Regions from separate parts of the Oceanimonas sp. CAM02 genome, predicted to be linked through region 3. Evidence: predicted binding sites of a transcription regulator. Region 3 holds the regulator's gene; each other region holds the start of a gene.

Region 1 (6,894 bases), on a different contig from region 3:
TGTGCCGCCTTTATCGAGATCTTCCTGAGCCGCTTTGTACACAAGCTGCAGAAGATTATTACTCCTGTTGTTACCGGTACCATCATTATTCTTATCGGTATTCCGCTGATTAAAGTAGCCATGACCGACATTGGTGGTGGTTTTGGTGCGCTCAAGACCGATGCCTTCGGCTCGCTCGATAACCTGCTGCTGGCTGGTATTGTGCTGGTAAGTGTTATTCTGCTGAATCGCTCCAAGAATCCCATGGTTCGTCTGGCTGCCGTCGTTATTGGCCTGGCTCTGGGTATGTTGGCTGCCTTCTTTATGGGACGTCTGGATTTCTCCCACGTGGCCAACCTGCCGCTGGTATCCATCCCGGTTCCGTTCAAGTTTGGTTTTCAGTTTGATCTGGCTGCCTTTATCCCGCTGGCCATTCTGTTCTGTGTGAGTGCCATGGAAACCACCGGTGACCTGACTGCCAACTCCACCATCTCCCGTGAGCCGGTGAAAGGTCCGATCTATATCAACCGTATTCGCGGTGGTGTGCTGGGTGACGGTATCAACTCCATGATTGCTGCTGTTTTCAACAGCATGCCCTCTACGACCTTCAGTCAGAACAACGGTGTTATCGCCCTGACTGGTGTGGCCAGCCGCTTTGTCGGACTCTATATTGCTGCCATTCTGTTCATTATGGGTCTGTTCCCCATTATCGGTGGTGTACTGCAGACCATGCCCAAGCCGGTGCTGGGTGGTGCGACTCTGATCATGTTCGGTACAGTGGCAGTCGCCGGTATTCGTGTACTGTCTCAGGCCAACCTGGACCGTCGTAACATGATGATAGTGGCCATTTCAGTAGGTATGGGTATCGGTGTATCCACTGTGCCGGAAGTGCTGCAGGCCCTGCCGGATACTGTAGCCAACATTCTGAGCTCCCCGGTTGCTATGGGTGCCATTACTGCCATCTCTCTGAGCCTGATTCTGCCCGAGGGGCGTACTCAGGACGAGGAAGAAGAGAAAGCGGAAGCTGAAGAAGCGGCTCCGGTGATAGACGGTAAAAAAAAATTAGGTGAGGTTGGTTAATACTCACTGACAAATTGAGCCCGAATAAGCTCAATCCCCTGGCGTACCTTCCCGGATTGTACGTCAGGGGTTTTTACATCCGGGGGATGCGAACTTTCCTGTTATATGGAGTAGAAAGTCTGATGCAAAACCCCAAGACACTCTGGATTAAATCACCCCTTGCCACTCTGGACTCTGCCTGTGCCGGCGGTGTGGTGGTCAGTGACAACACTATTATTGAGCTGGTTGCCAAGGGGGATGTACCCCAGCACTCAATTGATGACACCTTTGATGCCAGCGAGCATGTATTGCTGCCGGGGCTGATTAATGCCCACCATCATTTCTATCAGACCCTGACCCGCGCCCATCCGGTGGCGCTGAACAAGGAGCTGTTTTCCTGGCTGACCTCTCTCTATCCGGTGTGGGCCAAATTGCAGCCGGAAATGATAGCCGTCTCCACGCAAATCGCGCTGACTGAGCTGTTGCTGTCGGGATGTACCACTGCCAATGATCATCATTACCTGTTTCCTCAGGGGCTTGAACAGGCCATTGATATTCAAATGGAGCAAGCTCACAGGCTGGGCGTGCGAGTGCATCTGACCCGGGGTTCCATGAGTCTGGGACAGGAACAGGGCGGATTGCCGCCGCAGTCAACAGTACAGAGTGAAGAGACCATTCTTGCCGACAGTGAGCGACTGATCCATCGTTATCATGACCATGCAGCCGGAGCCATGAGCAGAGTGGCGCTGGCTCCCTGCTCTCCCTTTTCGGTGAGCAGCGAATTAATGAAAGCCTCGGCCCGGCTTGCTGAGCAGCATGATGTGCAATTGCATACTCATTTAGCCGAAACTCACGACGAAACCGAGTTTTGCCAGCGCATGTTTGGTATGCGTCCGGTGGATTACCTGGAGTCAGTAGGCTGGCTTAACAAGCGAACCTGGCTGGCTCATGGCATTCACTTCAATGAAGAAGAAATTATCCGGCTGGGTAAAGCCGGCACTGGCATTGCTCACTGCCCCTCATCCAATATGTTATTGGCTTCAGGTATGTGCCCGACTCTGGATCTGGAAGCTGCCGGTTGTCCGGTAGGCCTGGGAGTAGACGGCTCTGCGTCTAATGACGGATCTAACATGATACTGGAAGTGCGGCAGGCATTACTCCTGCAACGGCTGCGTTATGGTGCCAGTAAAATTACGCATCAAAAGGTACTGAACTGGGCTACCCAAGGGTCGGCTGCCTGTCTGGGACGTGACGATATCGGTGAGATTGCTGTTGGCAAACAGGCTGATCTGGCATTGTTCCGGCTCGATGATATTCAGTTTGCCGGTGCCGGTGATCCGCTGGCAGCACTGGTGCTTTGCGGTGCTCAACGAGCGGACAGGGTCATGGTCGCCGGCCGTTGGCGAGTAACAGAGGGCGCGGTGGAAGGCCTGGATATTGGTGCCTTAAAAGCGCGACAGCGTGAACTGGCAGCACAACTGCGCTAGCACTGGGGACTTTACCAGCGCTTCGTGATATAAATCACGTTTTTATTCGTGGGTATATAAGTTGCGCTGGGATATTAAAGGCTGGTTCGGATTACAGTTGCTGGCACTGATATTGCTTGCCACCTGGTGGCAGGGCTACTGGCTTGGTCTGGATGAGGGAGTATTCTGGTGGTTTAATGAGCGGCTGATAACTGTCCCCGGTTTTGCCGGGCTGGTCGCTTTTGTAAACCAGCGCTGGATAGATGGTGCCATCGCGTTGCTGATGGCACTCTTTGTATTTCGCTATGCCTGGCTGGCATCGGGCAGAGAGCGGGCGCGTATTTGCTGCCTGCTTATTATTATGGCCGGCTCTTTTTCATTGCAGGCAGCGGCAGGCAAGGCATTGCCGGTGAAGCGGCCGAGTCCGACTCTGGCCTATGAGCAAGCGGAGCGGGTCAGCCGGCTGGTGCCGGACATTAAAGCCAAAGACGCCTCGCAAGATTCCTTTCCCAGTGACCACGGTATTGGTTTTGCTACCTTTTTGCTGTTTGCCATTTACCGCTTTCCCCGCCGTTATCTCTATGCAGTCGTGCCTCTGGTGCTGATTCTGGCGATGCCCAGGGTGATGTCGGGAGCGCATTGGTTTACTGACTTTTTCTGTGGTTCCATTCCGCTGGCATTAATCACTGCTGCCTGGTTGTTTCATACTCCGCTGGCACACTGGCTGACTGAAACACTGGTGCGTCCGGCAGAAAAACTGCTGCGGCACTGGCGACTTCAGGGCTAAGCAAAAGGGCGGCGTGACCGCCCTTTGTGATTATTGCGGCAGGCTGATCAGTTCACTGCGGGGAAGTATGTCGTAATCCACAATAACCGGCAGACCTTGCAGCTGCCGGCGCAGCATATCAAAGGCGGCAAAGGCCAGCAGACGGCGGCGCATCAGCGGATCACGAAAATGCATTTTCAGGGTTTGAGCCCGGCAGCCTTCCGGCGTTAATAGCGCCAGAGGAATGCCTTCCGGCCCTTCGGCACCAATGGCCAGAGTGGTGGCCCGGCCGGAGCCTTTCAGCCACTGAGCCAGATCGTCAGCCGTATCAGGCAGTCCCGCCAGATAATGACCCTCAAATTCGCTGGTCAGGGTGTGCAGGGTGTCGGTCAGGCGGCCGCCGCTGGCATCTTCAAATACCACCAGATCCCGGTCGTGCAATTGTGCGGCCAGACCTTCAAACTTCAGCTCGTTACGGGCTACCACATGGCTGCCTACTTGCTCCAGTAACTGGGTTTCAGCAGTTCTGATGGCCTCGCGATTATCAGTGCCGATAATCAGTTTCAGCTCTATGGTAGGAGAGTTAGCTCGATAACCAAGCGTAATGCCGTCAGGCCAGGGCAGCGGATCCAGCCGGTCACTTAAGCCAGACTCAGACAGCCCGAACAAAAAGTAGCGGCGTACCTGGCTCTGACCTCGCTGACCCAGGCGGTTACGCAGCCGGGGCAAAATTTCCTGATCCATCATGTTCTTCAGCTCGGACGGCACCCCCGGAGTAAAGAAAAACAGCGCCCGGTTATATTGCACGGCAAAGCCACAGGCAGTACCAACAGGGTTGTCTACCAGTTCGGCGCCTTCCGGCAGCATGGCTTGCTTGATGTTGCTTTCCGGCATATTACGATTGCGACCGGCGTATTTCTCCTGCATCAGCTTCAGCCATGGTTCATTCAGCACCAGGGGCACGCCGGCGGCTTCGGCCATGGCCTCAGCACTGATATCATCGGAAGTGGGGCCCAGCCCGCCATTGACGATAACCACATCTGCATGGTGGCTACGCTGCTCAAACAGCTCCACCAGATCGGCTTTGTCATCGCCCACGGTAAAGCGCCGGCGCACCTGCCAGCCCTGTTCCAGCAGCCGTTGCGACAGCCAGCCGGCATTGGTATCGGTTATCAGGCCGGTAAGCACTTCATCGCCGGTGCTGATGAGTTCAATCACGGGTTCCATATGCAAATCCTTGAACAAAACTGGCCAAATTCTATCGCATCTGGCAGCAGTAACACAGGTTACTGATGACAAGCAGCGACCCATATTGTAGATTTCTAGATGTCTAGACTTTTCTACCGATGCAGTACATGGAGTAAGCACATGCCCATCAGAATTCCGGATCGCCTGCCGGCGGCCAACGTCCTGAGCCAGGAAAATATCTTCGTGATGACGGAGACGCGCGCGGTTAATCAGGACATACGACCGATGCGGGTGCTGCTGCTCAATTTAATGCCCAAGAAAATTGAAACCGAGAATCAGCTGCTGCGTATGCTGTCGAATTCGCCCCTGCAAATTGGCGTGGATCTGCTGCGCATTGACAACCGGCCTTCCAAAAACACGCCTCAGTCTCATCTGGAGCATTTTTACTTTGATTTTGAGCAGATCAAGGATCAGTTTTACGACGGTTTGATTATCACTGGCGCGCCGCTGGGGCTGACCGATTTTTGTGATGTGGTGTACTGGGACAAAATTGAACAGGTAGTGGAGTGGTCCAAAAGCCATGTGACTTCCACTCTGTTTTTGTGCTGGGCAGCCCAGGCCGGCCTCAAGATTTTGTATGATCTCGACAAACGTACCCGGCTGGAAAAATTATCCGGTGTGTATGAACATCAGAATATGGGGCAGTATGAACCACTGGTGCGTGGTTTTGATGATGTGTTTCTGGCTCCTCACTCCCGCTATGCAGACTTTCCGCTGGACTTGATTCGGGAAAAAACCAACCTCAAGGTACTGGCCGGCTCCGAGCAGGTGGGTATGTATCTGGCGGTAAGCCCGGATCGGCGGCAGGTGTTTGTGACCGGCCACCCGGAATATGACCCCGATACCCTTCATCAGGAATACATGCGGGATCTGTCGGCGGGCATAGAGCCCAGCATGCCGGTGAATTACTATCCCGGCAATAACCCCGATAATGCCCCGCGGGCTACCTGGCGCAGCCATGGTCATCTGCTGTTTTCCAACTGGCTCAACTATCACGTTTATCAGCTGACGCCCTACGATCTGAACACCCTCAGCGCCACCGGCGACACCCTGACCAAAGACTGGGAAGACTGAACATTAAAAAAGGGGCTCACGCCCCTTTTTGTTATTCGATGGGAAAGCCGGCTTTCTCTGCGGCCTTGGCCTTGTTGATCATGGGGGTGATGGTCATGCCCTGCACGATAATCGAGAACAGCACGATGGCGTAGGTCATCATTAATATCAGATCCCGCAGGTCTACCTGACCATCGCTGCCCAGCTTCACCCCCGCCGGAATCGACAGTGCCATTGCCAGTGACAGACCGCCTCGCAGACCGCCCCAGGTAAGAATGCGTACCGAATATTTGTTATAGCTGCGAACCCGGCGAAAGCCGGTATACGGCAGAGCCACACTGAGGAAGCGGCCGGCCAGTACCAGCGGTACCGACAACAATACCAAAATCCAGGCTTGCCAGTGAAACTGTACCAGCAGCATGGCCAGACCAATCAGCAGGAACAGCAGGGCGTTGAGGAATTCGTCCAGCAGGTGCCAGAAGTGATCCAGGTATTTCTGGCTCTGATCCGAAAAGCCGGTATAGCGGGTCCAGTTACCGATAATAATACCTGCCACCACCATGGCCAGGGCACCGGATACACCCAGGACGTTGGCCATGGCAAAACCGGCAGTGGGGACGCACAACGTCATCAGCAGCTCCATGGAGCCATCGTCGGTGGCGCTGATCATAATGTGACACATCAGTCCCAGCAGGGCACCGAAGATGATGCCGCCCACCGCTTCGTGAGTAAACAGGGTCAGCACGGAACCAAAACTGGCCTCGTTGCCGTTAAAGGCCACCGCGAAAATGGTCAGAAAGGCGACCAGGCCGATACCGTCGTTGAACAGCGATTCACCTTCGATCTGAATGGAAATCTGCTCCGGCGCTCCCAGTTTCTTGACAATGGCCAGTACCGCTATGGGATCGGTAGGGGAAATCAGGGTGCCAAACAGCAGGCAGTAAATAAAGGGAATGGGAATGGCAGCGACATAGCCCAGCAGCCAGAGACCACCGGCCACAACAAGCGTGGAGATAAGTACGCCAAAAATGACCAGAATCGAAATTTCCCATTTCTGACTTTTTAATGCGGGCAGATTAATTCCCAGGCCCCCGGCAAACAGCAGAAAGCCAAGGATCCCTTGCAGGAGGAAGGAGCCGAAATCGATAGTTTTAATGACTTCCACCGCATGTTCCTGCAGTCCGGGCCAGGTCGTTTTACCCAGAATCAGCATAAAAACAGAGATGGCAAGAGCGCCGGAGGTAATGGCAATGGTGGTCTGAATTTTCATGATGTACTGATTGACGAAGGCAATGGTGATCGCCATGGCAGCCAAAAAGCACA
Region 2 (6,894 bases), on a different contig from region 3:
GAACGAAGTATTGGAGTCGGGCCCTACGGTGCGAAAGGTGAGCGGAAAGCTCATCAGCGTCATATTAAAGCGTCCGCCCCGCTTGGCTTCGGGGGAAGCAAAAATGGGATCCGCAGTATTGGTTTCCCATTCCAGATTATCGGGCAGCTCAGCGGCCTGCAGACTAAGGGCCAGGCTGAAAGATGCGAGTATTGCCAGCAGTTTGTTCATGCAGTCCTCACCTATTCGTATCGGGAAAAATGTTTGGGATCAAAGGCCTCACGAATGGCCTCACCAATAAAGGAAACATTGATCAGCACCAGCGACACCGCGCTGACCACCGACGCTACTATCCAGGGGGAGTCCAGGTGGTTCACGCCCTGACGCAGCAGCTCCCCCCAGCTGGGAGTGGGCGGCGGCAGGCCAAAACCGAGGTAATCCAGCGCCGTAAGCAGGGAAATATTGGCTACCACGGTAAAGGGGGCCAGGGTGACGATCATCATCAGGGTATTGGGCAGAATATGGTGCACGATAATACGCACAGTGCCCGCCCCCTGGGCCCGGGCCGCCAGCACATAATCCCGGGCCTTTTCCTTGTAGGTCAGGGTACGCATATACCAGGTGATGCCCATCCAGCCAAACAGCACGTTGATGGCCACAAACAGGGCAAAGTTGGGCTGAGTAATCGACACCAAAATCATGATCACATACAGAAACGGCACCTGCGACCAGATCTCGATAAAACGCTGAAACAATAAATCAAAACGCCCGCCCAGAAAGCCCATCAGGCAGCCGAGCATCACGCCAATCACATAGCTGGCAGTGAGCGCGATAAAGGCAAAGCCCACGGCAGTACGAAAGCCGTAAACCAGCCGCGCCACTATGTCCCGGCCCGAGCTGTCGGTGCCGAGAAAGTGCCGGCTGTCCAGGCTGGGTGCCGTGGGCGGATAGCTGTTACCGCTGTAATCCTGCTCGTAAGGACTCCAGGGCACCAGCGGCAGCAGCACCCAGTTGCCGGGCTGCTCACTCAGCACTTGCTTCAGCTCCCGGTAGTCGGTTTCATACTGATAGCCAAGGCCAAAGGTGTTGCCGGTGATCACGGCCCCATAGGTGGGAAAGTACAGCTGCCCCTCATACTTCACCAGCAGCGCCCGATTGCTGACCCACAGCTCGGCGGCGGCGGCCAGCAGCACCATCACCATAAAAATGATAAAGGCGTAGTAACCGCGTTTAATGCTGCGAAAGCGGCGCAGTTTCTTTTTGGTCACATCGGAAAGCAGCCTAGCCATCGAACCTCACTCGCGGATCCACCAGCGCCACGCAGATGTCCGACAATATATTGCCCAGCAGCATCAGCAGTGACGTCACCGCCAGTATGCCCATCACCACAGGGTAGTCCCGCTCCACCACCGCCTCGTAGCCGAGCAGGCCAAGGCCGTCGATATTAAAGATCACCTCAATCAGAAAGGAGCCGGCAAAAAACACCGAAATCACGTTGCCGAAATGGCTGGCAATGGGGATCAGGCTGTTGCGCAGGGCATGGCGAGTGACCGCCTTGCGAAACGGTAACCCCTTGGCCACGGCGGTGCGCACATAATCTGCTGACAGGTTTTCCATCAGGCTGTTTTTCATGGTCATGGTGAGCACGGCAAAGTCGCCGATGGCATAGGCAATCAGCGGCAGCAGGGCATGATGAAACAGGTTCAGGGTTTTGGGCCAGAAGCCCTCAAGATAGTAGAAGTCGTCCCCCACAAAGCCCCCCATGGGAAACCAGCCCAGCTGAAAGGCAAACACCGTCAGCAGAAAAATGCCCACCACATAGGCCGGCAGGGCGTAACCGGCATAGATAAACATGGAGCTGATGCTGTCGAAACGGCTGTTGTGTTTAAGCGCCTTGAGAATGCCCAAGGGAATGGACACCAGGTAACTGAGAATAAAAGTGCTGATGCCAAAAAAGGCCGAGACTGGCAGCCGCTCTTTTATCAGCTCCCACACCGGCAGGTAGTAGCGGGTAGATTCTCCCAGATCGAGGCGCACCAGCTTGCCCAGCCAGTCCAGATAGGCTTCTCCCACCGGCTTGTCGAGACCATAGAAAGCTTTCAGCTCTTCAATTTGATCGGCAGACAGCACCTGTCCGCCCCGGCTGCTCTGGCTGAACTCACTGCTTGCCATCTGGCTTTCCATCAGCATGCGCTCTACCGGGCCGCCGGGCACAAAGCGGGTAATGGCAAACACCACCAGGGTAATGCCTAAAAAGGTGGGGATAAGCAGCAATAATCGACGCAGAAAATACTGGCCCATCGGATTCCTTGTATTCGTTCCCTGAAAAAGAATAAGTGTCTGCTGGCTTATCACAGCAGACAACGCACTGTCAGAAGCAATAGCAGGGATTACCGGATTCGACCGTCAAATGCCATGGATGGCATTTGCCGAGCGCCACATGGATGTGCTCGCAGCGTGTCGAAGAAGGTAACCCTGCTAGTGCTTCGCTCAGACCACGCTGATGCTGAGCCTCTTGCCGCCAGCTTACGGCTTATCTTTATCTTTTACATCTTATATCAAGGCATTGGCATCGGGCCAAGGCAAAGGCTCATGTTTCATTGTGGCAGCCTTACCGGTAAATACTCGTTGACGCAGACGTCCAGACGGCTTAGCATTCTCTGCCATCAGTCATGATGACATGACTTGTCCCTGTTCTTACGCTGTTTACGCAGTGGATAACCATACCGGAAGGCTCATCCTCCGATGATCAAACTAACCAATATCACCAAGCGCTACGGAACAGGCGACTCCGCCGTTCACGCCGTAAAAAACGTGGATCTGGAGGTTGCTGCCGGCCAGATTATGGGCGTTATCGGCGAATCCGGTGCCGGAAAAAGCACCCTGATCCGTTGCGTTAATCTGCTCGAGCGCCCTACCGAGGGCAGTGTCTACGTAGACGGTAACGATCTGACCGCCATGAGCGGCACCGAGCTGTCCCGCGCCCGCCGCAATATCGGCATGATTTTTCAGCACTTCAACCTGCTGTCATCCCGTACCGTGTTTGACAATATCGCTCTGCCTCTGGAGCTGGCAGGCACCTCAAAGGCCGAGATCAAACAGCGGGTGAACGAACTGCTGGAGCTGGTGGGTCTTTCTCACCGTGCCCATGCCTACCCCAATGCGCTGTCGGGCGGTCAGAAGCAACGGGTGGCCATTGCCCGGGCACTGGCACCGGCCCCCAAGGTACTGTTGTGCGACGAAGCCACCTCGGCGCTGGATCCGCAGACCACCCAGTCCATTCTGGCGCTGCTGAAAGAGCTGAACCAGCGGCTGGGCCTGACCATTTTGCTGATCACGCATGAGATGCAGGTGGTCAAGTCCATTTGTGACAAGGTCGCCATTATCAATGACGGCGAGCTGATTGAGCAGGGTGACGTGGCCTGGTTTTTTGCCAATGCTCAGACTGATCTTGCCCGGCGCTTTATTGCTTCCACCATTAATCTGGATATTCCCGAGGAATATCAGCAGCGGCTGTCGGCTGTGCAGGAGCCCGGTGCCCTGCCCCTGGTGCGGCTGGGCTTTACCGGGGAAACCGTGGACACACCGCTGATCTCCATTTTAAGCCGGGAACTGAGCGTGGATGTAACCATTCTCAGTGCCGATATCGAATATGCCGGCGGCGTAAAATTCGGCTTTATGCTGGCAGAGCTGGACGGTGCACCAGAACAGACTCAGGCCGCCATGACCTATTTGAACGAACACAAAATTCAACTGGAGTTACTCGGTTATGTCCGACGCCATGATTAATCTGCTGCTCTCGGCACTCTGGGAAACCCTGATCATGACCTTTGGCTCGGGCGCTATTGCCTGCGCCCTGGGCCTGCCACTGGGCATTGCCCTGCATGTGAGCAAGCCCGGTCAGATCTGGGAAAACAAGGCTTTTAACAAAATACTGGGAACCGTGGTCAACATAGGTCGCTCCGTGCCCTTTATCATTCTGCTGGTGGCCATTATTCCCTTTACCCGGCTGGTGGTGGGCACCAGCATCGGCACCTGGGCTGCCGTGGTGCCGCTGACCGTGGCTGCCATTCCCTTTGTGGCCCGGCTGATGGAAGGGGCCCTGATGGAAGTGCCGTCAGGGCTGGTGGAAGCGGCGCAGGCCATGGGCGCGCGCCGGCTGCAAATTGTGTATAAGGTATTGCTGCCCGAGGCCCTGCCGGGCATGCTCAATGGCATTATCATCACCCTGGTCACCCTGGTGAACTACTCGGCCATGGCCGGTGCCGTGGGTGGCGGTGGCCTGGGAGATGTGGGTATTCGTTACGGCTACCAGCGCTTTGATCCGCAAATTATGCTGATTACCGTGGTCATTCTGGTGGTACTGGTACAAATCATTCAGAGCGCCGGCGAACGGCTGGTAGCTCGAATGGATCGTCGCTGAGTTTTCTTTATCAAGGAGTGCAATATGAAAGCAGGACTGAAATCATTCGCTACCCTGGGTCTGCTGGCTTCGGCCCTGGCGCTGGCCGGTTGTGGTGAACAGAACGAACAAACTACCGCCGAAGCCGAAGCTGCCAAGCCGCTGCGCCTGGGTGTGATTGCCGGTGCCGAGGAGCAGGTAGCCGAAGTGGCAGCTAGGGTCGCCAAAGAGCAATACAACCTGGAAGTAGAGCTGGTCTCCTTCAGCGACTACGTGACTCCCAACGTAGCCCTGAGCGACGGCAGCCTCGACATCAACGCCTTTCAGCACAAGCCTTACCTCGACAAGCAGATTGCCGACCGTGGTTATGAGCTGGTACCGGTGGGCAACACCTTTGTATATCCCATTGCCGCCTACTCCAGGGTAGTCAAGTCGCTGGATGAACTGTCCGACGGTGCCAAGGTGGCCGTGCCCAACGACCCCACCAACCTGGGCCGCAGCCTGCTGCTGCTGGAGCAGCAGGGTCTGATTGAAGTGGATGATGCCGTAGGCCTGGAAGCCACTCCCCTGAACATTACCGGCAATCCCAAAAACCTCGACATTATCGAGCTGGAAGCACCGCAGCTGCCCCGCTCGCTGGATGACGTGGCCTTTGCAGTGATCAACACCACCTATGCGTCACAAATCGACCTGCTGCCCGGCCGCGACAGCCTGTTTGTGGAAGACAAGGAGTCACCCTACGTTAACCTGATTGTATCCCGCAAAGATAACCAGAATGACGAGCGTATTCAGACCTTCGTCAAGGCGTATCAGAGCGAAGAGGTCTATCAGGCCGCACTGGAGCTGTTCAAAGGCGGTGTGGTAAAAGGCTGGTAAGTTACTGCTCACTTTATCTTCAGGGCCACGGCATGCCGTGGCCCTTTTTTATGGTTGCTGCCATAATGCGATATTTACTCACCTGCGCAGGACGGATTTATGCTCAACTGGTATCTTGCCCATTGCCGGCCCCGGGAAGAAGAGCGGGCGCTGCTTCATCTTGAGAACCAGAATGTGGAGTGTTTCTGTCCGTTTGTGGAAGCTAAACGTATCATTCGTGGTAAACGCATAGTCCGCAATGAAGCCCTGTTTTCCGGTTATGTGTTTTTGCGGGCCAACCTGAAAAAAATCAGCGCTACTTCTCTGCGTTCCACTCGCGGTGTCCGTAATCTGGTGCGCTTTGGCGACACTCCCTGCGTGGTGCCCGACGAACTTATTTTTGAGCTGATGTGCCGCACCGGAGACCCGCGTCTGCAGAACAAACTCAGCGATCTGCCCCAATGCGGCGACAGAGTCACCATTCACAGCGGTCCCTTTGCCGGTATGGAAGCCATCTATCAGGAAGCAGACGGCGATCATCGTGCTCTGTTGCTGATCAGCCTGCTGCAAAGTGAAACACGCGGCAGTTTTGCCAATACCGAATTTACCCCCCAGCCTAAATAAGCCCTTAACGATGCTCCAGTACCAGGACTCTGTGATATTGCAGAGGCCGGTATTCCTCCAGGTTATTATTTTCGGCAGGCCGCCACCAAAGTCCGGGAGAAAGTCTGAGGGGAAGCTCAAACATCAGTCGAATGCGGGATTCAAACTCGTCTTCGCTGTTATTCAGCACCGAGGTTTGTAACCGCAAAATACGCCAGGGTGCATAACTCAGCGACCACTGCCGGGAAGCGGCTGCCTTGTATTTATCACCACTGCCGAACAACTGCAGCTGACGGCCCTGCCACTGGTAGTAACGGCCACTAATGCTGAGCCCGGGCAGCGCACTGATATTACCCTCACCAAACCAGACTCTCCCCGCAGCGGGCCGCTCACCGGAATACCAGGGAGAAAGCGGGCGGTATTGTGCTGCGCCCAGACGTAAATCCTGATGCTGCATCCATAATAGAACGCCACCCCGTCTGTGATAGGTGTCATCCTGATAGTCAAACAGAGGCTGAAGGTGTAACTGATTGTCAGCCGGGAGATCACGGCGATAGTGCAAACCCAACTGATAGGTAAGCCGGTCGTCCCGGTAATCTATTCCCAGTTCACTGTTAAGCTGCCGGTTCACCGGAAGTGCCAGCTGAGTATTAGCCCTGGCATCACGATCAAACAAGGGTAATTGATAATCCCAGTACCAGTCACTGGGGTTCAGCCAGGGCAGCGCGGCCAGCTGGCTGGTGCCAAACGACAGAGTATCCTCAGCCAGCAGCTCGGTCTGGCTCAGCAGAAAACTGTCAATATCATCACTGGCAGCCGCTCTGGCAGCACTGGCCAAAGTCAGCAGCAACTCATCCGATTTGGGGGCAAGAGCAGGGTCGGGACGGCCCAGCACAGGCAAGGCCACTGAATCGGTAACGGGCAAGGTGGAAGTTCTGGCCGGCACCGGAGAAACCGCGCTCACATCGGTTAGCGGAGTTTTACGTGGTACTGACTTGTTTGGTACCCAAACCCAGTCTCCCGGTGCCAGCGGCACCAGAAAGCGCTCCCGGTTA
Region 3 (6,894 bases):
AAGGGTTATACAGTACATCGGTAACGTCATTGATACCGTAGCGGGATAAGCCGAGTTGTTGCGCCTTGGGCGTCATTGTTCACTCCTGGATTTGGTACAGAGGGGTTACTTGGTTATTTTGAATTTTTTGAAATGCGAGTTTATCAAGAATTCAGTGTCAAATAGGGGATCTGGTTCAAAATTTATAATTTTGCGACACGAATTAAGAGGATGTAAGTGAAATTTAAGTTTATTATGCTGAGTTGATGTTAATATACTGTGCCATTATTTTGTTTATTAATGAGTAAATAGCGTAACTTGAGCAGAGAGCGTAAGACAAACGTTAAAAAATAAAACGGGCCGGCAATGGCCGGCCCGAATAATTCGATGCTATTTTGTTCAGTGCAGTGTCTGGCTGAACAGCGTCTGCACATCGCTGCCATCAAACTGATAATGATGGCCGCAATAGTCGCAGTGCATTTCAATTTTGCCTTTTTCTTCAATCAGCTCCATGGCTTCATGCTGGCCTACCTGCAGCAGGGCCTGCTCGCACTTTTCTTTTGAGCAGGTGCACTGAAAACTGACCGGCTGCGGATCAAATACGCGCACTGCCTCCTGATGATAGAGCCGGTACAGTACTTCCTGTGCGTCCAGCTGCAGCAGCTCTTCTGCCTTTACCGTGCCGGTCAGTGCCTCCAGATGTTCAAAATCCTGCTGTTGTCCTTCCGCTTCGCTGGGCAGCGACTGCAGCAGCATGCCGGCAGCGGCCTGATGATCGCCCTGCAGGCCGGTAAACAGCCAGATGCGGGTGGCCAGCTGCTCCGACTGAGCAAAGTAGTTCTCCAGGCTGGCGGCCAGTGAGTTTTCGTTCAGCTCGACTATGCCCTGATAACGTTCGCCGTTTTCCGGGGTAATGGTAATGGCGATATAGCCGGTGCCCACCAGATCGGCCAGCCGCTCACTGTCGGGCACTGTGCCCTGCCAGCGGGCCACACCGCGCATTTGCTGGTGATGGTTACCGTTAATTACCGCCAGGCTGACCGGGCCGTCACCCTGCAGCTGCACTGTGATATGGCCCTCAAACTTGAGCGTGGCGGTCAGCAGGCTGGTCGCGGTCAGCAGCTCGCCCAGCAGCCGCTGCACCGGCACCGGATAGGCCTGGCCGGAAAGCACCTGCTGAAAACTTTGCTGCAGCTGCACCAGCTCGCCGCGCACCTGATAATGGTCGAACAGATAACGATGAAGTTGGTCGGGTTTGTTCATCAAAATAGATCCTGTCTGGGCTCAGTGGCCCTGCTTGATTTTGAGCAGGGTGCGTCTTTCTTTTTTGTCGGGCCTGCGCTCCGGGCTTGGGGCAAACTGACTGTTGAGCTTGCGTGCCCTGGCATTATGCTCTCGTTGCGCCAGGCTGGCTTCGGTTTCACGGTACAGCTGCTGGGCCAGCTCTGCCTTGCCGCGCTTGTCTGACAACGCCTGTACGATCACTTCCCGTTCATCGTGGCCCTGACGCAGCCGGATGGTGGCACCGGTTTCCACCTGTTTGCCGGGCTTGGTGCGCTGGCCGTTGTAGTGCACCTTGCCGCCATCGATCATGTCTCGGGCCAGACTGCGGGTTTTGTAAAAGCGCGCGGCCCACAGCCACTTGTCCAGCCGCACGATATCCGTTTTTGCGTTCATGGTGGTTGCCCCGGTCAAAATCGAATATGTAATTATATCAGATGACCCCCTTTGGCATACAAGACAGGACCAATTCACATTTTGTGATCAATCTGCGGCAGACGTTGGCGGTCAGTTGCGATAACCTCATACAAGGGCGATTTTAAACGGGACCGGCCATGACCGACGACAAACAGAAGCCAACCATTTTGCATACCGAGCTGGTGGCAGAAAGCCGCCTTTTTCGGGTTGAATCTGTGCACCTTCGTTTCAGTAACGGCGTTGAGCGCATTTATGAAAGAATGCGCGGCGGCGGACGCGGTGCCGTTATGCTGGTGCCCATGCTGGATGACAACACCATTTTACTGATTCGGGAGTACTCTGCCGGGACGCACAGTTATGAACTGGGTTTTCCCAAAGGGCTGATCGACCCCGGAGAAACGGCTCTGGAAGCCGGCAACCGGGAGCTGATGGAAGAAGTGGGCTACGGTGCCCGCACCCTGATACCACTCAAGCAGGTAAGTCTTGCCCCCGGCTATTTTGGCAGCCGTATGGATATTGTGCTGGCCCGGGACTTGTATCCCGAGCAGCGTGAAGGTGATGAGCCGGAGCCGCTGGAAGTCGTTCCCTGGCCTCTGGAACGGCTGGGTGAGCTGATGGCCCGGCCTGACTTTTCGGAAGCCCGCAGCATCTGTGGTCTGTTTTTGTTACAGGACTGGCTTAACAAAGAGGAATAAGCATGGATACCTGTGCCCTGCTACCGGGTGTAAAGGCGGCAGCCCGAGAATCCGGCAGATTAATTCTGTCTATGTATAACAGTGGCCGTTACATCGCTGAAAATAAAGACGACGACAGTCCGGTAACTAGTGCCGATCTGGCGGCTCATGATTATCTGAACCGTGCCCTGCGGGAGCTGGCGGATATTCCGGTGCTGTCGGAAGAGGGCGGAGATATTCCGCTGGCAGAGCGCAATGCCTGGCCCCGTTACTGGCTGGTGGATCCGCTGGACGGCACACAGGAGTTTATTGCCGGCAGTGGTGATTTTTCTACCATGATCGCTCTGGTTGAGCACGGCAGGCCGGTACTGGGGGTGGTGTACGGGCCTGTGCATGATGTGATGTATTACGCGGTACGGGGGCAGGGTGCCTTTAAAGAAGCCGGCGGCGAAATACGCCAGATTCATGCCCGCCACTACCGGACACAGGTGAACAGCCTTTGTATTACCATCAGCCGGCGGCAAAATGTGGAGTGGGTGCGCTCCCGCCTGACCGATAAGCTGGATTACCGGCTGGTGCCACTGGGCTCCAGTTCGCTCAAATCCTGTCTGGTGGCGGAAGGAAAAGCCGATTTGTATATGCGCATCGGCCCCACCGGTGAGTGGGACACAGGGGCTACGCAATGCATAGTGGAAGAAGCCGGCGGCCGTATTCTGGACCTGGGGCTGGAAAAGCTCAGTTATAACCAGCGCGACAGCATGATTAACCCGAACTTTATTACCCTCGGAGATGAAAGCCTGCCCTGGCAGGAGATATTAAAGCCTGAAGCGAACTGAAAGCTGTCAGCCATAAGCTGTCAGCTGTAAGTGGTGGTGTTAGTGAACCCTGAGCTGTGCCTGCAAATGACTGTGAATAGGCAGGCACAGCTCGGGGACTTCAGACTGCTCTTGGCTGCTGACAGCTTACCGCTTATGGCTGTGTCTTAGTCGTCCTGCCCGAAGTCTTCAATTTCCAGACCCAGGGCGGTCATGATTTCCCGTGCCTGAGCAGGGATCTGATCGGGTACATCTTTACGCAGGTCGTCGTCCTGAGGCAGGGGCTGGCCGGTGTAGGCATGCAGAAAGGCCTCACACAGCAGCTCGCTGTTGGTGGCATGACGCAGGTTGTTGACCTGGCGGCGGGTACGCTCATCGGTCAGCACTTTCAGCACCTTCAGCGGGATGGAGACGGTGATTTTCTTGACCTGCTCGCTTTTCTTGCCGTGCTCGGCGTAAGGGCTGATGTAGTCGCCGTTCCATTCAGTTTTCATTATGCACCTGCGTTCGGAAATGATTTTCCGGCGAATTGTAACCCCTGCATTTTGTGTTGGCAATCCAACAGCAAAGCCTTATAGATGTCTAGGTGGCTTGACGGCTTATTTTGTTCGAGTTACTGTGCCTTCCTCAGAATTGTGTTTCAGGCTGCCGTGTGCAAAGGAGAAGGACATGCCAAATTACAAGACTCAGACTCACGCCGTTCGTACCGGCCTTGAGAGCGACACGCAGCATGGCGCCGTAGTGCCGCCCATTTATCTGACCAGCACCTTCACCTTTTCCGATTTTAATGAAAAGCGTCAGTTTGATTATGCCCGCTCCGGTAACCCCACCCGCCAGACCCTGATCGACGCCCTGACCCATCTGGAGGAAGGGGGCGGTGCTGCCGTGACTGCCAGCGGTCTGGGGGCCATTAATCTGATTGTTACCTCACAGCTTAAACCCGGAGATCTGCTGGTGGTGCCCCACGACAGCTACGGCGGCAGTCAGCGGTTGTTCAACTCTCTGGCCGCCAAGGGACTGTTTGAACTGGCCTATGTGGATCAGACCGATGCCGCCGCCATGGCTGAAGTGATGGCGCGCAAGCCTCGTATGCTGTGGATTGAAACACCTTCCAACCCCTTGCTGCGGGTGGTGGATATTCAGGCGCTGTGTGCCGCCGCCAAAGAAGTGGGTGCCCTCACAGTGGTAGACAACACCTTTTTGTCACCGGCGTTGCAGCAGCCGCTCAAGCTGGGTGCCGATCTGGTGCTGCACTCCACCACCAAATACATTAATGGCCACTCTGATGCCATTGGCGGTGCCGTGGTGGCTGCCGACGCCGGCCTGGCAGAAGAGCTGCGCTGGTGGGCCAACTGCCTGGGGCTGACCGGTTCAGCGTTTGATAACTACCTGACCCTGCGCGGCCTGCGTACCCTTGGAGTGCGTATGCGTCAGCACTGCGAGAACGCCGAGGCGCTGGTGGCATTTCTGCAAAGCCAGCCAAAAGTGAAGGCGGTGTATCATCCCAGCCTGCCGGGCAATCCGGGCCATGAAGCCGCCGCCCGCCAGCAAAAAGGCTTTGGTGCCATGCTCAGTTTTGAGCTGGATGCAGACGAAGCCGGCATGAAGGCATTCCTGCATGAGCTGCAGCTGTTCTCCCTGGCCGAGTCGCTGGGCGGCGTAGAAAGCCTGATCAACCATCCTGCCACCATGACCCACGCTGCCATGACCCCGGAAGCTCTGATTGAGGCGGGCATCAGCCAGCAGCTGCTGCGGGTGTCGGTGGGTATTGAGGATAGCAGCGATCTGATCAAGGATCTGGAAAACGCATTTAAGGTACTCAGCAAGTAAATGACTATTCTTGAGCCCGAGCCCGGCGCACACCGACCGGTACACAAGTTTGGCGGCAGCAGCCTGGCCGATGCCGCCTGTTTTCACCGGGTAGCCGGCATTATTCATCAGCTGCAGCAGCCTGACGCCCTGATAGTGGTCTCGGCACCGGGTAAAACCACCAACCGGCTGATTGAGCTGCTCAATCTGTTTGCCAGCGGTGATACCGCCGCGCCCGAAGCCCTGGCCGGCCTGCATGCCTTTCAGCGCCATCTGATAGCAAGCACGCTGCCTGCCGAGGCGGCGGCCCCTTTGCTGGCGGCTCTTGGCGAAGACATTGTCAGCATTGCTTATGTGCTTGAGCATGACCGGCTGGATGACTATCAGCGCGGCTATATTCAGGCCTTTGGTGAGGTCTGGTCATCCCGCCTGCTGGCCACAGTGCTGCAGCAGCAGGGAGTAACTGCACACAGTCTGGATGCCCGGCGTTTTCTGCGGGTATCGGGTACGCCGGTGCAGGTGGAAGAAGACGAGTCCCGCCGCCTGCTGGAACACATTCTGGCCGAGCACCCGCAGCAAATGCAGGTGGTGACGGGCTTTATTGCCGCCGATAAAGAGGGCCGCACCCGGTTGCTGGGGCGCAATGGCTCCGACTTCAGCGCCACTCTGCTGGGCGCGCTGGCCGACAGCTCTCATACCACTATCTGGAGTGATGTGCCCGGTGTGTTCAGTGCCGATCCGCGACGGATTCCCGAAGCTCATCTGCTTAAGCGGCTGGCGCTGGCAGAAGCTGCCGAGCTGGCCCGGTTGGGCTCGCCTGTGCTGCACAGCCGCACCCTCGGTCCGGTGGCGGCCAGCCGCCAGCAACTGATGCTGCGCTGCAGTTATCACCCTGATGACGGCCACACCCGCATCGAGCGCCGCCCGCGCCGGGAACAGGGTGCGCGCATTGTGACCGCAGTGGACGATACCGTGCTGGTGGAAATGACCATTTCCGACCGTTATCAGGAGCGGGTGGATGCCCTCACTGACTGGCTGGGCAAGCGTGGTCTGGCACCGCTGGCCTGCAAGCGCCGGCCCGACCGTAAACTGTGGCAGATTGCCTATACCCGTGAGCAGGCGGAGCAGGCCTTTCTGGTGTTGCGGGATCATCAGCCGGCGGGTGGCTTTGAAGGGCTGCAGCAGCGTGAAGGCTTTTCGCTGGTGGCGCTGGTAGGCAAAAATGTGACCAGCCAGGCCGAGCAGTGCCTGCAATTTTATCATGCCCTGAACGAACAACCGCTGGAGTTTATTCAGCCGGCTAAAAATGGCCTGAGTCTGGTGGGTGTGGTGCGCAAAACCGCCCTGGATCCTCTGTTGCTGCGGTTGCACCAGAGTCTGTTCAGCCGGCCCCGCCGGGTGGGAGTGCTGTTGTTTGGCCGGGGCAATATCGGCAAGGCCTGGCTGCGGCTTTACAAAGAGCAGAAGGCACGGCTGGAGCAGGAGCTGAACCTGCGCCTGACCCTATACGGCGTGTTTGATACCAAAGGGGCCATGCTGGCCAGCCAGGGTGTGGAAGCAGACACAGCGCTGAATAACTTTCAGCCCCAGACGCTGGTATGGCCCGACTGGCTGGAAGATCTGGAAGAGCACGGCTTTGATACCATGGTGGCACTGGACTGCACCGCATCAGAGAGTCTGGTGCAGTATTATCCGGCCATGGTGCAGCAACGCATTCACCTGATTGCGGCCAATAAGCAGGCCGGCGCTGCCGACTCGGGCTTTTATGCCACCCTTAAACAGGCGCTGACCGAGCACAGGGTCAAGTTTCTCAGCAACGCCACTGTAGGTGCCGGCCTGCCGGTGCAAAGCAGCCTGCATCAGCTGCGCCAGTCGGGCGAGCAGATTCGTGCCATCAGCGGCGTGTTTTCCGGCACCTT

The links. The regulator MetJ, encoded in region 3, represses methionine synthesis genes. The targets are predictions, from matches to a motif close to AGANNTCTAGANNTCT.
Region 1: metA (homoserine O-succinyltransferase MetA) is a predicted target of MetJ. The motif match lies at 4,595-4,610, and genes of this name have one in related genera.
Region 2: metN (methionine ABC transporter ATP-binding protein MetN) is a predicted target of MetJ. The motif match lies at 2,615-2,630, and genes of this name have one in related genera.

Annotation. Positions count from the first base shown of each region.
Region 1 covers NZ_JAWJBK010000027.1:880-7,773, forward strand. Annotated here, with positions in the region: gene R0I78_RS08895 (nucleobase:cation symporter-2 family protein) at 1-1,059, shown strand, start outside; gene R0I78_RS08900 (8-oxoguanine deaminase) at 1,182-2,525, shown strand; gene R0I78_RS08905 (phosphatase PAP2 family protein) at 2,587-3,291, shown strand; gene R0I78_RS08910 (CinA family nicotinamide mononucleotide deamidase-related protein) at 3,322-4,497, opposite strand; gene metA (homoserine O-succinyltransferase MetA) at 4,639-5,592, shown strand; gene R0I78_RS08920 (cation:proton antiporter) at 5,624-6,894, opposite strand, start outside.
Region 2 covers NZ_JAWJBK010000016.1:4,460-11,353, forward strand. Annotated here, with positions in the region: gene R0I78_RS04915 (extracellular solute-binding protein) at 1-210, opposite strand, end outside; gene R0I78_RS04920 (ABC transporter permease) at 222-1,268, opposite strand; gene R0I78_RS04925 (ABC transporter permease subunit) at 1,261-2,280, opposite strand; gene metN (methionine ABC transporter ATP-binding protein MetN) at 2,725-3,768, shown strand; gene R0I78_RS04935 (methionine ABC transporter permease) at 3,749-4,402, shown strand; gene metQ (methionine ABC transporter substrate-binding lipoprotein MetQ) at 4,427-5,257, shown strand; gene rfaH (transcription/translation regulatory transformer protein RfaH) at 5,357-5,860, shown strand; gene R0I78_RS04950 (inverse autotransporter beta domain-containing protein) at 5,865-6,894, opposite strand, start outside.
Region 3 covers NZ_JAWJBK010000024.1:21,494-28,387, reverse strand. Annotated here, with positions in the region: gene pckA (phosphoenolpyruvate carboxykinase (ATP)) at 1-76, opposite strand, end outside; gene hslO (Hsp33 family molecular chaperone HslO) at 379-1,242, opposite strand; gene hslR (ribosome-associated heat shock protein Hsp15) at 1,264-1,656, opposite strand; gene nudE (ADP compounds hydrolase NudE) at 1,815-2,372, shown strand; gene cysQ (3'(2'),5'-bisphosphate nucleotidase CysQ) at 2,375-3,187, shown strand; gene metJ (met regulon transcriptional regulator MetJ) at 3,334-3,660, opposite strand; gene metB (cystathionine gamma-synthase) at 3,836-4,996, shown strand; gene metL (bifunctional aspartate kinase/homoserine dehydrogenase II) at 4,997-6,894, shown strand, end outside.